One region of the Paenibacillus marchantiae genome, then DNA from elsewhere that is predicted to be linked to it. Evidence: a T-box and tRNA genes for the amino acid it is inferred to sense, from the RefSeq annotation. Region 1 holds a T-box; the other holds one or more tRNA genes.

Evidence for each region. The T-box of region 1 lies ahead of tyrS (tyrosine--tRNA ligase). A T-box ahead of a tRNA ligase gene usually reads a tRNA of that ligase, here a tRNA-Tyr.
Region 2: it has a tRNA-Tyr gene. The T-box ahead of tyrS (tyrosine--tRNA ligase) is inferred to sense a tRNA for this amino acid. The anticodon was not compared.

Annotation. Positions count from the first base shown of each region.
Region 1 covers NZ_CP118270.1:5,475,880-5,483,035, forward strand. Annotated here, with positions in the region: one part of gene PTQ21_RS24580 (IS3 family transposase) at 1-239, opposite strand, end outside; one part of gene PTQ21_RS24580 (IS3 family transposase) at 239-512, opposite strand; gene tyrS (tyrosine--tRNA ligase) at 704-1,963, opposite strand; T-box leader at 2,083-2,304, opposite strand; gene PTQ21_RS24590 (DMP19 family protein) at 2,405-2,854, opposite strand; gene PTQ21_RS24595 (Imm63 family immunity protein) at 2,860-3,336, opposite strand; gene PTQ21_RS24600 (protein adenylyltransferase SelO) at 3,385-4,854, opposite strand; gene PTQ21_RS24605 (YhfM domain-containing protein) at 5,078-5,518, shown strand; gene PTQ21_RS24610 (nucleobase:cation symporter-2 family protein) at 5,666-6,982, opposite strand.
Region 2 covers NZ_CP118270.1:59,451-66,606, forward strand. Annotated here, with positions in the region: gene PTQ21_RS00315 (class I SAM-dependent methyltransferase) at 1-880, opposite strand, end outside; tRNA gene PTQ21_RS00320 (tRNA-Leu) at 1,369-1,447, opposite strand; tRNA gene PTQ21_RS00325 (tRNA-Cys) at 1,473-1,546, opposite strand; tRNA gene PTQ21_RS00330 (tRNA-Gly) at 1,553-1,627, opposite strand; tRNA gene PTQ21_RS00335 (tRNA-Gln) at 1,632-1,706, opposite strand; tRNA gene PTQ21_RS00340 (tRNA-His) at 1,718-1,790, opposite strand; tRNA gene PTQ21_RS00345 (tRNA-Trp) at 1,820-1,893, opposite strand; tRNA gene PTQ21_RS00350 (tRNA-Tyr) at 1,900-1,985, opposite strand; tRNA gene PTQ21_RS00355 (tRNA-Thr) at 1,995-2,070, opposite strand; tRNA gene PTQ21_RS00360 (tRNA-Phe) at 2,089-2,164, opposite strand; tRNA gene PTQ21_RS00365 (tRNA-Asp) at 2,261-2,338, opposite strand; tRNA gene PTQ21_RS00370 (tRNA-Met) at 2,366-2,439, opposite strand; tRNA gene PTQ21_RS00375 (tRNA-Val) at 2,458-2,533, opposite strand; tRNA gene PTQ21_RS00380 (tRNA-Glu) at 2,602-2,673, opposite strand; tRNA gene PTQ21_RS00385 (tRNA-Ser) at 2,680-2,771, opposite strand; tRNA gene PTQ21_RS00390 (tRNA-Asn) at 2,775-2,850, opposite strand; rRNA gene PTQ21_RS00395 (23S ribosomal RNA) at 2,919-5,845, opposite strand; rRNA gene PTQ21_RS00400 (16S ribosomal RNA) at 6,090-7,156, opposite strand, start outside.

The DNA.
Region 1 (7,156 bases):
GGCAGTGATCTTTCGATACCCATACCGAAACTTGTGTTGAGTGCAAAGTTGGATGACTTTCTCCACTGTTGGATCTGGGCGCTTCCTCTCAACGGCTGCCTTCCAGCGGTAGTAGGTCGCACGAGCAATTCCAAGCCATGTACAAGCCTCAGATATAGTTACTTCTTCTCGAATGGATTCAATCCAGGCGATGACGACCTCAGCTTCCACCTCCGTTCCAATTCCTTGTACTTTTTTAGCAGTTCCAATTGTTGCTTCAGGAAACGGTTTTCTGCTTTAACTTTTTCGAGCTCTGTGGAGTGACCTGGGCCTTTTCCATAGCTATATTGCTTGCCTACGGGTTGCTCCAGGCGATGAACTTCTCCTTTTCGATACCACCTCATCCACGTTTTCAGCTGTGATTCATTCCGTATCCCCAGTTTCTCCATAACTTCTTTTACGGGTACTTCTGCTAATCTCATTTCTATGGCTTTCATCTTTAGTTCCACGGGATAACTTACTCTAGTTGCCAATGCAAAAACACCTCCAAGATGATCTCCTTATCTTACGACAAGGTTTCATTCACTTGAAGGTGTTTTAATTTGTCTCTCGTTATGGGGTCAGTTCCGTCATTGACATGATTGGAGACGGTCCTTTTTTGTGTTCCTTGGGAAGATGAAACCTTTGCATCTACCTTCCCAAGATTCATAATGTAATCTTATGGCTACTTCAATTTCACCAGACTGTAGTTTTTCTTGCCTTTACGGATAATGATGAATTTACCACCGATTGCGTGCTCTGCAGAGACCGTGAATTCCAGTTCCGTAACTTTCTCACCATTCATGGAAATGGCCCCTTTGGTGACATCCTCACGCGCCTGACGTTTGGATGGCTCCAGGCCAAGATCCACGAGCCAGTCTACAATATTTTTTGCTTCACCATCGGTTTCGAAGGTCGGCATTTCTTTAAAGCCCTGCTCGATTTCGTCAGCTGTAAGGGAACGAATGTCTCCGCTGAAGAGTGCTGCGGTAATGCGTTTCGCCTGCTCCAGCATGTCGTCGCCGTGAACAAATTTCGTCATTTCTTCAGCGAGTGCCTTTTGTGCTTCACGCTTGTGGGGCTCCGTTTCTACCTTTTCAGCCAAAGCTTCAATTTCTTCTTTGCTTAGGAATGTGAAGTATTTCAGGTATTTGATTACATCACGGTCATCCGTGTTCGCCCAGAACTGGTAGAATTCGAATGGAGTCGTCTTATTCGCATCAAGCCAGATGGACCCGCCTGCGGATTTACCGAATTTCGTTCCGTCGGATTTGAGCATCAGCGGGATCGTCAGACCGTAAGCTTTAGCTTCTGGCCCTTCTTTTTTACGGATCAGGTCCAGACCGCTTGTAATGTTGCCCCATTGATCGGAACCGCCGATTTGCAGCTGTACATCCTCATGTTGGAACAGGTGCAGGTAATCGAGCGATTGGAGAATCTGGTAGGAGAACTCGGTAAACGAAATTCCATCTTCCAGTCTGCTCGCAACCACATCTTTGGCTAGCATCGTGTTGAGGTTAAAGTTCTTACCGTAGTCACGCAAAAATTCAATCACATTGATTTTGTGTGTCCAGTCGTAGTTATTGACCATACGTACCTGATTGTCGCCATCCGTTACGAAAAGCTTTTTCATTTGTGCAGTCAGAGCATCTACATTGGCTTGTACCTCTTCCAACGTTTGCAGGGAACGTTCCGATTGACGACCACTTGGATCACCAATCGTTCCTGTTGCCCCACCAATCAGAATGACTGGACGGTGCCCAGCGAGTTGGAAACGTTTCAGCATCATGAACGGAATCAAATGTCCGATGTGCATGCTGTCTCCTGTAGGGTCAACTCCGCAATACAATGAAACCGACGTGGTCTCTGTCAGCTCACGCAGACCCTCCGCATCTGTCTGTTGATTAATGGCGTCGCGCCATTCCAGTTCATCAATAATATTCAAAACAAACAACCCCTTCTCTATGCATTGGTATTAGGCCATGATCTACGTTAATTCACAAGGAGCTAAGCCGGGCGAGGCTTTTTTGGACACAAAAAAATCGCCGCCTTGTCTTCAATAGACATAGGGACGATTATCATAACCGTGGTACCACCCAACTTGCACAGACAACAACTCACACGCTGTCCATACCGCTTTCAGCAAAATATCGTTTGCCATTCCGCTTGGCATTACCCAAGTACTCCAGAGTGTAATTCGCAGCCCTTGTATGTATCAGGTTCCATCAACCCCTGACTTTCTGTAACAGGGACAAAGCCGCTACTGCGCTCTATCAACGTAATTCATGTATTCAATTTATAGCCAGTATAGCCGAACGTTAATATCATTGCAAGGCCAAGTATTTAATCTTTATATAGAGCAACAGATGAATGCCTACGCCAAAGTTTATAAAGACATCTTGTTCAACTTCTCGTGGTAATATGCATAAGCCTTTTCTGCAATCTGATCTTCATTGTTCCAAAATTGCTGATCCAGCACATCAAGATGTTGCTCCTCCTCTACTGTTAGAAACGTAGGAATATCCCACAGTTCAGCAAGTCTTTCATCCTCTCCCAAATGCTTAATGCAGACATATGCTGACTTTATGATGTCCATTACTTGAGTCGCACCAATGGTATGTAATGCCTGCAACGCGTATAGGTATACCTCTTCGCCCCAGTTGCAGAAAAATTGAACAAAACCACCGTTAAAGACGTCCATCTCTAGCAGCCATAAAGCAGCAATTTCCTGTTCATTCGTTGTTAACGCAGCCCAGCCCTGAGCGGATTCATTCTTTTTCCCCACAAAGGTGAACGCATACTCATACCACACATCATTAATATCCTGTTCACTCATGTCAATCACCTCTCTTTTCTTGGTTCCAGCCTCTCCAGATCTTGCCGTTTACCCGTCTGATGCCAATACAAGTAAGGATCTCCAAGCTGTTGGAAAGCCTTCTCAACACTTTGGGTCAATTCTTGCGTCACTGCGTTTGTGTAATTCAAGTGTGTCTGTTTATTATCCACACCATATCGTTTCAGCAATTCCACATGCGCTGCCGTAAAAATGATATCCTCCAGCAGCCAGTAGATTACTTCTTCCGTCTGTTCCATTCTTTTTTCCAACATAACCATGCCACGCTCGTATATACGAACTATATATGCATCATTTTCAATCTCTACATATGGAACTCCTTCCCCTTTAAAGCTCTCAAACAAGCGGTTAACATAGTCCTCAATCTGCTGCCTGCGGAAGGATGTCCGCTCAAGCAACTGAAAAAGAGTTTTTGCAATCTCTGTTTTGCTTAGTATGTTGGAAATAAAATCTCCTTTTGACATGATAATGAAAAAGCTGCCAATGGCAGCCTCTTCATAACAAGTTTTCAATCAGGTTCCACAAAAAGTCCGGTAGGAGGTATCGCACTGCGTAGGCAGTTCCGCGTACTCAGCTTGTTCGGTAGAATGTGCAAACGGGTTTGAAAGAACAGCAAGAAGTTTCTCCATCACACTAAGATCTCCGTGATTCTCCGCTCGGTCCAGTGCTTCTTCCACCCGATGATTACGAGGAATCACCGCTGGGTTGCTAGTTCTCATCAATTGCTGCGATTCTTCTTTCCCTTCCTGCTGTCTGCCTAATCTTGCCTGGCGACGCTCATTCCACTCCGCAAACTCTGAAGTATCGAATAAAGGAGCTCCGTTGAGCGTATCAAAGGTCAGTGCGAGAAACGTATTTGTGTAATCTGCACTATGCTTCTCCATCAATTCAAGAAGATCCCTGATTAGCGCTTCATCCTCAGCCTCTTCATTAAACAAGCCCAGCTTGCTCCGCATTCCCGAGAGCCAGTGGTGGTGATACAATTCAGAGAATTGTGCAATCGCATCCTGAGCGATTTGTACAGCCTGTTCTTCATCCTCATGCAGCAGTGGCAGAAGCGTCTCGGCAAACCGAGCCAGATTCCAGCCGCCAATATACGGTTGATTTCCATATGCATACCGACCTTGCGTGTCAATGGAGCTAAATACCGTCGCTGGATTGTAGGCATCCATAAACGCACACGGCCCATAATCGATGGTTTCACCACTGATGGCCATATTATCTGTATTCATTACGCCATGAATGAAACCAACCTGTTGCCACTTGGCGATAAGTGAAGCCTGTCGACGAATGACTTCCTGAAGTAACTGGAGATAGCGATTATCGGCTTCGGCAATATCGGGAAAATGCCGTTTCAGTGTATAGTCAGCCAATGCTCTGAGCTCATCAATCGATCCCCATCTGGCTGCGTATTGGAAGGTTGCTACACGTAAATGACTTGAAGCCACCCGAGTCAGGATTGCACCAGGTCGCTCTGTTTCGCGTGTAATGTTTTCTCCAGTAGATACAACCGCCAGACTTCGCGTTGTTGGAATGCCGAGTGCATACATCGCTTCACTAATAATATACTCACGCAGCATTGGCCCAACGGCAGCACGTCCATCGCCTCCGCGAGAGTATGGGGTTCTTCCCGAACCTTTCAGCTGGATATCCACTCGCTCGCCTTGTGGCGTGATTTGTTCTCCCAGCAGCAAAGCCCGTCCATCACCAAGCATGTTAAAATTACCGAATTGATGACCCGCATAGGCCTGAGCGAGAGGCTCGGCACCTTCCGGAATCAGGTTACCTGCAAACACCTCCGCTCCTTCATCACTGTTAAGAGCCTCAGCATTCAGCCCCAGGCTGGCTGCAAGCGATGTATTGAAGATGATCAACTTCGGTGATTGAACAGGTACCGCACCCTGATTTGTAAAAAAGGTCTGTGGCAAACGTCCATAACTGTTGTCGAAGTGCCACCCTTTTTTCAGCGTTTCTTGTTGCATGTGATCACAACTCCTTTTCTGTAACCAAGCGATATCATGATATCCCTTCGTTTTATTTTAGCCTTGTGAACCAATGCTCATTTATGTAGTCGCATGGAAATTCAACGGAAAGAACATGTAGCATGTTCATGATGAAACTTTAGCATATTTATATCCCTTTTGCATTCATCCTGCTGTAACTTTCATACCCGGGACACCGTTTAGAGATCAAGGGGTGATCAAATTGAGAAAATACATCTATTGGATTGGGTCTATAACACTTTTGTTTATGTGCCTTACGGGTTGTTCAGCGGACAACATACAATCAAAGGGAAATCAGGTTATCGTTCAACAACCGGTTGAGAGCTCCAATCAATATACCCTGTATAGAAAAATTACCGATCCAGCACAGGTGCAAGCCATCAGGAACATCACCGCCTCTATCCCGTCGAACAATACTATAGCGGATATGGTGCGACCTCCGGATTATAAATTCTTTTTCGAGAAAAAGAACACAGATTCCTCAGATAAAAGTGTCATCTATAACCTCTGGATCAGTCCCCATCAGGATCAGGTTGAAATCATCATTGAAAGTAAACCTACTTATGTTCAATTAACTAAGAAGAAATCTGCAAAACTTTTCGAACTCATCACAGGTGAAAAGCTTCCGGGGTATGTTGAGTAAAAATATCCAATTGTACTCTGCAGTTTACCCAAAATAAAGACCCAAGAGGTTCATTGGCAAGGGGAGTCATTCCGATCATTCCACCTCAACCAATACATCTTGGGTCTGTTCCATTTATTCAGATCGCATACCTGTTACAAGACAATCTTAAGTATGTGCTTCTTGAGCTTGTACAGGCTGTACGGGCAGACTCTCTTTTTTAAATCCGAGGTTAAAGAAAACATTGAGCAGGATGGCACACAGACTGCCTGTGATAATACCATCACCAACAATAATGCGGATACTTTGAGGCAGCTGGGCAAACAGATCCGGCACAGCCGTGACGCCAAGACCGAGTGAAACCGAACAAGCAACGATTAACAGATTGGATTGCTTGCTGAAATCCACATGTTGCAGCATTTTAATCCCGGATGAGACTACCATGCCGAACAGAACAACCGTTGCCCCGCCGAGTACCGCGCTGGGAATAATCGTTGCGAATGCCGCAACTTTGGGGATCAGTCCAAGAAAAATCAGAATACCTCCGGCTGCAACAACCACATTGGTCGTTTTCACTTTGGAGAGCTGAACCAAACCGACATTCTGAGCAAATGTGTTATACGGAAAAGCATTGAAGATACCACCAAGTACAAATGCCAGACCTTCTGCGCGGTATCCTCGTGCCAAATCCTTTTCGTTAATCGGTTGATCACAGATTTTGCTCAAGGCCATAAACACACCTGTAGATTCGATAATGACAACTGTGCCGACAATAATCATGGTAATGATCGGACCGATTTCGAAGGTAGGCCATCCAAAGTAAAAGGGCTGGGGCAAATGAAACCAAGAGGCTTCCTGTACAGAGCTGAAATTCACTTTCCCCATGATGGCAGCGACGAGGGTACCCACAATAATACCGAGGAGAACTGCGAGGGATTTGACAAAGCCGCGAGCATATCGATTCAGCACCAGAATGAAGAGCAATACCCCGAATGAGAGCGCCAGATTGTCCAGACTTCCGAAATTCTCACTGTTTGCTCCACCTGCCATGTTCTTGATGCCCGTTGGAATTAACGCCAGACCAATAATGGTTACGACTGTTCCAATCACAACGGGAGGAAACAGTTTGACGATTTTACTAAAGAAAACAGCACATATAACGATGAATATCCCTGCTGCTATGATGGAACCGTAAATGGCCGGAATTCCATATTGTGATCCAATCGCAATCATGGGAGTCACAGCAACAAATGAGCTTCCAAGAACCGCTGGCAAGCCAATCCCCAAATACTTCCCTTTACGTGCTTGAAGCCATGTCGCGATACCACAGGTTAACAGGTCAATCGATACCAGATACGCCAATTGTTCCGCAGTCAGGTTTAACGCTCTTCCCACAAGCAGCGGAACCAAAATGGCCCCGGCATACATCGCCAATACGTGCTGAATTCCCAGTGAAAAAATCCTCATTCTCTTGGTTTCTCTCATCCCTACCTGCCCCCTGTAATTTAGAATCACTTTACCGCTGCAAAAATCATGTTATGTTGATTCACATTATATAAACAATTGCGGGAAGTTCCATTATCCATAACATAGAATTGTTGCAGGTTATAAAGAGACCTCATTATATTGGGCATTTTGTACAAAAAAGGGATGAGCACA
Region 2 (7,156 bases), 1.6 Mb from region 1:
GAATCAGAATTTTACCGAACTTCCCTCCACGTGAGAATGTAACCATACCATCCTTGTAAGTGTCTCTAATATATTGCTCAGCCAGGGCAAGTGAACCTTCATCCGTTGGCAGTTCATGCGTACTAAGCCACTCCTGAAGCTTATCAACGACTTCCTCAACAGACATCTCCATATAACTTGTTTCTTTAGTGATCAAGGTGGTGTAAGAATAATCTTTCAGGTACAGCAGCTGTTGTATATATCCCATATCTCCAGCGTTGTATGATGGATAGACACCTAGTACCTCTTTAAGCTCATTTATTAGTGTGTGTTCTCTCGGTCCAGCCATCGTGCTGATATAAACATACTTTCGGGCAGTGCTGATCGCCTGTTCAATCGTTTCCCAATTCGACATTGCCGGGCACATGGATGCAAATGCAAAATCATATTTCTTCTCCCAACCCTTGTCCTGAATCGATATATCCTCGAACCGCTCTGAAACGATATCAATACTGGATGTAAGGGATGCAGGAATTGTCTCCTTCATTAATGAAACTAACAGTTCAGAGGGCTCTACAGCTGTAACGGTCGCTCCTTTGGTTGCAAAAGGAATCGTAAAGATGCCCGACGCTGCTCCAATGTCTAATATCGATACCCCGTCAAAACTCACTCCCTGATTTTCAATCCAGCCTATGATGCGTCCGGATCGCTGCTTTCCTTCTTCTGTAAACGATTGTTGATGATATTCTCTAGCCCATCGTTCAAACGCTGATTTCGCGTCAAACGCTGCGCTCTTCATATTGTATGTTGAAGCTGTGGACTGATTCTTCCACGCTTCTTCCCACATAGATAGATCGAATAATATTTCAGAATGCTTGGATATATGTTTTTCCTCAGACACGTTGCTTCCCTCCATTTCTTTTATAAAATATAAATCCGCTCGCAAAAAGGATATTATCTTGTTTTGATAAGCATCTTTTATATGTTTAAAAGAGCTATAATATCCATAATTATTCAAAATAATATCAGAGACTTTATATGTCTACAATATACTCATTGAAGTTATGCGTCAATACATAAACAAAAATAACTTCATCTCCTTCTATAAGCCATAAGAAATTAGGGGATGAAATTGACGCAGTAGCACAGCAATTGAAAGGTCGCCAATTTACAGGTAAAGCACTACTTTGAATCTAGAGATACCAGAATGTCGCGTATTTGCCCAAGCACATCATGCTGAATTCCCCTGCAGTAATTGTTGTGGTGACCTACAAGAATCCATTCAGGATCCCCCTCTTTGCCTAAGTACCACAAGTCATCTTTCAACCCATCAAATAAAAAAAGCTCATTAGATTTTGCATCTAATGAGCTTTTCCTTACTTGCTTGAATACCGGCGAGAGGACTCGAACCTCCACGGTTTCCCACTCGATTTTGAGTCGAGCGCGTCTGCCATTCCGCCACGCCGGCATATGATGTTTTTATAAAAATATACTGGAGGCGCCACCCAGATTCGAACTGGGGATAAAGCTTTTGCAGAGCTGTGCCTTACCACTTGGCTATGGCGCCATATTTTGGAGCGGACGACGGGAATCGAACCCGCGACCCTCGCCTTGGCAAGGCGATGCTCTACCGCTGAGCCACGTCCGCATAATGGCTGGGGATATAGGATTTGAACCTATGCATGACGGAGTCAAAGTCCGTTGCCTTACCGCTTGGCTAATCCCCAAAAAACAAAAGGGCGATCGAGGGGAATTGAACCCCCGAATGCCGGATCCACAAACCGGTGCGTTAACCACTTCGCCACGACCGCCATAATACAATATGCTCTTAAAAGTTAATTGGCAGGGGCAGCAGGAATTGAACCCACACCAACGGTTTTGGAGACCGTTGTTCTACCTTTAAACTATGCCCCTAAAAACTGGTGGAGGATGATGGATTCGAACCACCGAACCCGTACGGGAGCAGATTTACAGTCTGATGCGTTTGGCCACTTCGCTAATCCTCCAGGATTACATGGTGCCGGCGAGAGGACTTGAACCCCCAACCTACTGATTACAAGTCAGTTGCTCTACCAGTTGAGCTACACCGGCGTATTAAGTTGTGATAAATGGTGGCTCGGGACGGAATCGAACCGCCGACACGAGGATTTTCAGTCCTCTGCTCTACCGACTGAGCTACCGAGCCACAATAAAGTTTAATCTCGAAACGTTACACTTTATCTAGGGCGTTCGGTGCCATATAGCAGATTTAGTGAACAGCTTCCTCATGTAAAGATTAAAATGGCGGAACCGACGGGATTCGAACCCGCGATCTCCTGCGTGACAGGCAGGCATGTTAGGCCAACTACACCACGGTTCCAGATCACTTTCTTGAAAGAAAGTATAATTGCGGGGGCAGGATTTGAACCTGCGGCCTTCGGGTTATGAGCCCGACGAGCTACCGGGCTGCTCCACCCCGCGTCGTTATTAAAAGTTATATGGTGGAGGCTGAGGGGATCGAACCCCCGACCCTCTGCTTGTAAGGCAGATGCTCTCCCAGCTGAGCTAAGCCTCCGAACAACACATTTATGATCTTATCATAAAACTGCTGTGAAAATCAACTTCTTTTTTTGAAGTTAGATATGACCCGTAGGGGATTCGAACCCCTGTTACCTCCGTGAAAGGGAGGTGTCTTAACCCCTTGACCAACGGGCCTTACTATGGCGGAGAGAGAGGGATTCGAACCCTCGAGACGCTTGTGGCGCCTACACGATTTCCAATCGTGCTCCTTCGGCCAACTCGGACACCTCTCCATATGGCTCCCCGAACAGGGCTCGAACCTGTGACAACTCGATTAACAGTCGAGTGCTCTACCAACTGAGCTATCAGGGAATATGCTTCAGAGATCATTCTCTGAAAACTAGATCCGAAACGAAATGTGCGATTTATAACTTGCATATTTGGATAAGCCCTCGACCGATTAGTACTGGTCAGCTCCATGCATTGCTGCACTTCCACCCCCAGCCTATCTACCTCGTCGTCTTCAAGGGGTCTTACATACTGGGAAATCTCATCTTGAGGGGGGCTTCACGCTTAGATGCTTTCAGCGCTTATCCCTTCCGTACATAGCTACCCAGCGGTGCTCCTGGCGGAACAACTGGTACACCAGCGGTACGTCCATCCCGGTCCTCTCGTACTAAGGACAGCTCCTCTCAAATTTCCTACGCCCACGACAGATAGGGACCGAACTGTCTCACGACGTTCTGAACCCAGCTCGCGTACCGCTTTAATGGGCGAACAGCCCAACCCTTGGGACCTACTTCAGCCCCAGGATGCGATGAGCCGACATCGAGGTGCCAAACCTCCCCGTCGATGTGGACTCTTGGGGGAGATAAGCCTGTTATCCCCAGGGTAGCTTTTATCCGTTGAGCGATGGCCCTTCCATGCGGTACCACCGGATCACTAAGCCCGACTTTCGTCCCTGCTCGACTTGTAGGTCTCGCAGTCAAGCTCCCTTATGCCTTTGCACTCTTCGAATGATTTCCAACCATTCTGAGGGAACCTTTGGGCGCCTCCGTTACTCTTTAGGAGGCGACCGCCCCAGTCAAACTGCCCACCTGACACTGTCCCCGCACCGGATTACGGTACCAGGTTAGAACCTAGATACGATCAGGGTGGTATCCCAACGGTGCCTCCACGCAAGCTGGCGCTCACGTTTCAAAGGCTCCCACCTATCCTGTACAGATCGTACCCAAATTCAATATCAAGCTGCAGTAAAGCTCCATGGGGTCTTTCCGTCTTGTCGCGGGTAACCTGCATCTTCACAGGTATTAAAATTTCACCGGATCTCTCGTTGAGACAGCGCCCAAGTCGTTACGCCATTCGTGCGGGTCAGAATTTACCTGACAAGGAATTTCGCTACCTTAGGACCGTTATAGTTACGGCCGCCGTTTACTGGGGCTTCGGTTCACAGCTTCGGATTGCTCCTAACCGCTCCCCTTAACCTTCCAGCACCGGGCAGGCGTCAGCCCGTATACTTCGCCTTACGGCTTCGCACAGACCTGTGTTTTTGCTAAACAGTCGCTTGGGCCTTTTCACTGCGGCCCCCTCGTGCTATTCACACTACCGGGGCACCCCTTCTCCCGAAGTTACGGGGTCATTTTGCCGAGTTCCTTAACGAGAGTTCTTCCGCGCGCCTTAGAATTCTCTTCTCGCCTACCTGTGTCGGTTTGCGGTACGGGCACCATCACCTGGCTAGAGGCTTTTCTTGGCAGTGTGAGATCATGACCTTCGCTACTATAATTTTCGCTCCCCATCACAGCCCAGCCTTAATGATGTGCGGATTTGCCTACACATCAGCCTCACTGCTTAGACGGACATCCATCAGTCCGCGTCACTACCCTGCTGCGTCCCCCCATTGCTCATAACGGCTTACGGTGGTACAGGAATTTCGACCTGTTGTCCTTCGACTACGCCTTTCGGCCTCGCCTTAGGTCCCGACTTACCCTGAGCGGACGAGCCTTCCTCAGGAACCCTTAGGCTTTCGGCGGATCAGATTCTCACTGATCTTTTCGTTACTCATACCGGCATTCTCACTTGTATAATGTCCAGCGCTCCTTACGGTACACCTTCAACCCTTATACAACGCTCCCCTACCCCTGATACATAGTATCAAGCCATAGCTTCGGTGGTGTGTTTAGCCCCGTTACATTTTCGGCGCAGAGTCACTCGACCAGTGAGCTATTACGCACTCTTTCAATGGTGGCTGCTTCTAAGCCAACATCCTGGTTGTCTGTGCAACTCCACATCCTTTCCCACTTAACACACACTTGGGGACCTTAGCTGATGGTCTGGGCTGTTTCCCTTTTGACAATGGATCTTAGCACTCACTGTCTGACTCCCGGAAGTAAGTCTATGGCATTCGGAGTTTGACTGAGCTTGGTAACCCTTGCGGGCCCCGCACCCAATCAGTGCTCTACCTCCACGACTCTGTTTTCCGAGGCTAGCCCTAAAGCTATTTCGGGGAGAACCAGCTATCTCCGAGTTCGATTGGAATTTCTCCGCTACCCCCACCTCATCCCCGCATTTTTCAACATGCGTGGGTTCGGGCCTCCAGTGCGTGTTACCGCACCTTCACCCTGGACAGGGGTAGATCACCCGGTTTCGGGTCTACGTCCACGTACTATGTCGCCCTATTCAGACTCGCTTTCGCTGCGGCTCCGGCTCTTCACCTTAACCTTGCACGGGAACGTAACTCGCCGGTTCATTCTACAAAAGGCACGCCATCACCCCTAAAACGGGCTCTGACTTTTTGTAAGCACACGGTTTCAGGTTCTATTTCACTCCCCTTCCGGGGTGCTTTTCACCTTTCCCTCACGGTACTGCTTCACTATCGGTCGCTAGGAAGTATTTAGCCTTGGCAGATGGTCCTGCCGGATTCATACGGGGTTTCACGTGCCCCGCACTACTCGGGATACATCTCGGAGGGAACAGACTTTCAAGTACAGGGCTTTTACCTTCTTTGGCGGGCCTTTCCAGACCTCTTCGCTTAACCGGTTCCTTTGTAACTCCATGTGAGATGTCCCACAACCCCAAAGAGCAAGCTCTCTGGTTTGGGCTTCTCCGCGTTCGCTCGCCGCTACTGACGGAATCACTATTGTTTTCTCTTCCTCAAGGTACTTAGATGTTTCAGTTCCCTTGGTATGCCTCTGCATAACCTATGTATTCAGTTATGAGTAACTGGAAATTACCCCAGCTGGGTTTCCCCATTCGGACACCCCCGGATCAAAGCTTGCTTACAGCTCCCCGAGGCAGTTTCGTTGTTCGCCACGTCCTTCATCGGCTCCTAGCGCCTAGGCATCCTCCGTGTGCTCTTAGTAGCTTAACCAATTGCTCCAAGGAGCAAATGCAATCTACCGTTTTTATTGAAACTTGTTTAACACAAGTTCAGCTTAAAAAGGAATGTTCTAATTCGCAAAATTTCGTTTCGATATCTAGTTTTCAAAGAACAAGCTCCATGCAAAAGCAAGCTGTTTGAGAGTTTGAGCTCTCAAAACTGAGCAACGAGTGAGTAATTTTTGCAGCTAAGCTGCATATTTGAATGTTTCCACTCGGGAAACGATTCTCCATAGAAAGGAGGTGATCCAGCCGCACCTTCCGATACGGCTACCTTGTTACGACTTCACCCCAATCATCTATCCCACCTTCGGCGGCTGGCTCCTTGCGGTTACCCCACCGACTTCGGGTGTTATAAACTCTCGTGGTGTGACGGGCGGTGTGTACAAGACCCGGGAACGTATTCACCGCGGCATGCTGATCCGCGATTACTAGCAATTCCGACTTCATGCAGGCGAGTTGCAGCCTGCAATCCGAACTGAGACCGGCTTTGTTGGGATTGGCTCCATCTCGCGATTTCGCAGCCCGTTGTACCGGCCATTGTAGTACGTGTGTAGCCCAGGTCATAAGGGGCATGATGATTTGACGTCATCCCCACCTTCCTCCGGTTTGTCACCGGCAGTCTATCTAGAGTGCCCACCCGAAGTGCTGGCAACTAAATATAAGGGTTGCGCTCGTTGCGGGACTTAACCCAACATCTCACGACACGAGCTGACGACAACCATGCACCACCTGTCTTGAATGTTCCGAAGAAAAGGTACATCTCTGCACCGGTCATTCAGATGTCAAGACCTGGTAAGGTTCTTCGCGTTGCTTCGAATTAAACCACATACTCCACTGCTTGTGCGGGTCCCCGTCAATTCCTTTGAGTTTCAGTCTTGCGACCGTACTCCCCAGGCGGAGTGCTTAATGTGTTAACTTCGGCACCAAGGGTATCGAAACCCCTAACACCTAGCACTCATCGTTTACGGCGTGGACTACCAGGGTATCTAATCCTGTTTGCTCCCCACGCTTTCGCGCCTCAGCGTCAGTTACAGCCCAGAGAGTCGCCTTCGCCACTGGTGTTCCTCCACATATCTACGCATTTCACCGCTACACGTGGAATTCCACTCTCCTCTTCTGCACTCAAGTCACCCAGTTTCCAGTGCGATCCGGGGTTGAGCCCCGGGATTAAACACCAGACTTAAATGACCGCCTGCGCGCGCTTTACGCCCAATAATTCCGGACAACGCTTGCCCCCTACGTATTACCGCGGCTGCTGGCACGTAGTTAGCCGGGGCTTTCTTCTCAGGTACCGTCACCT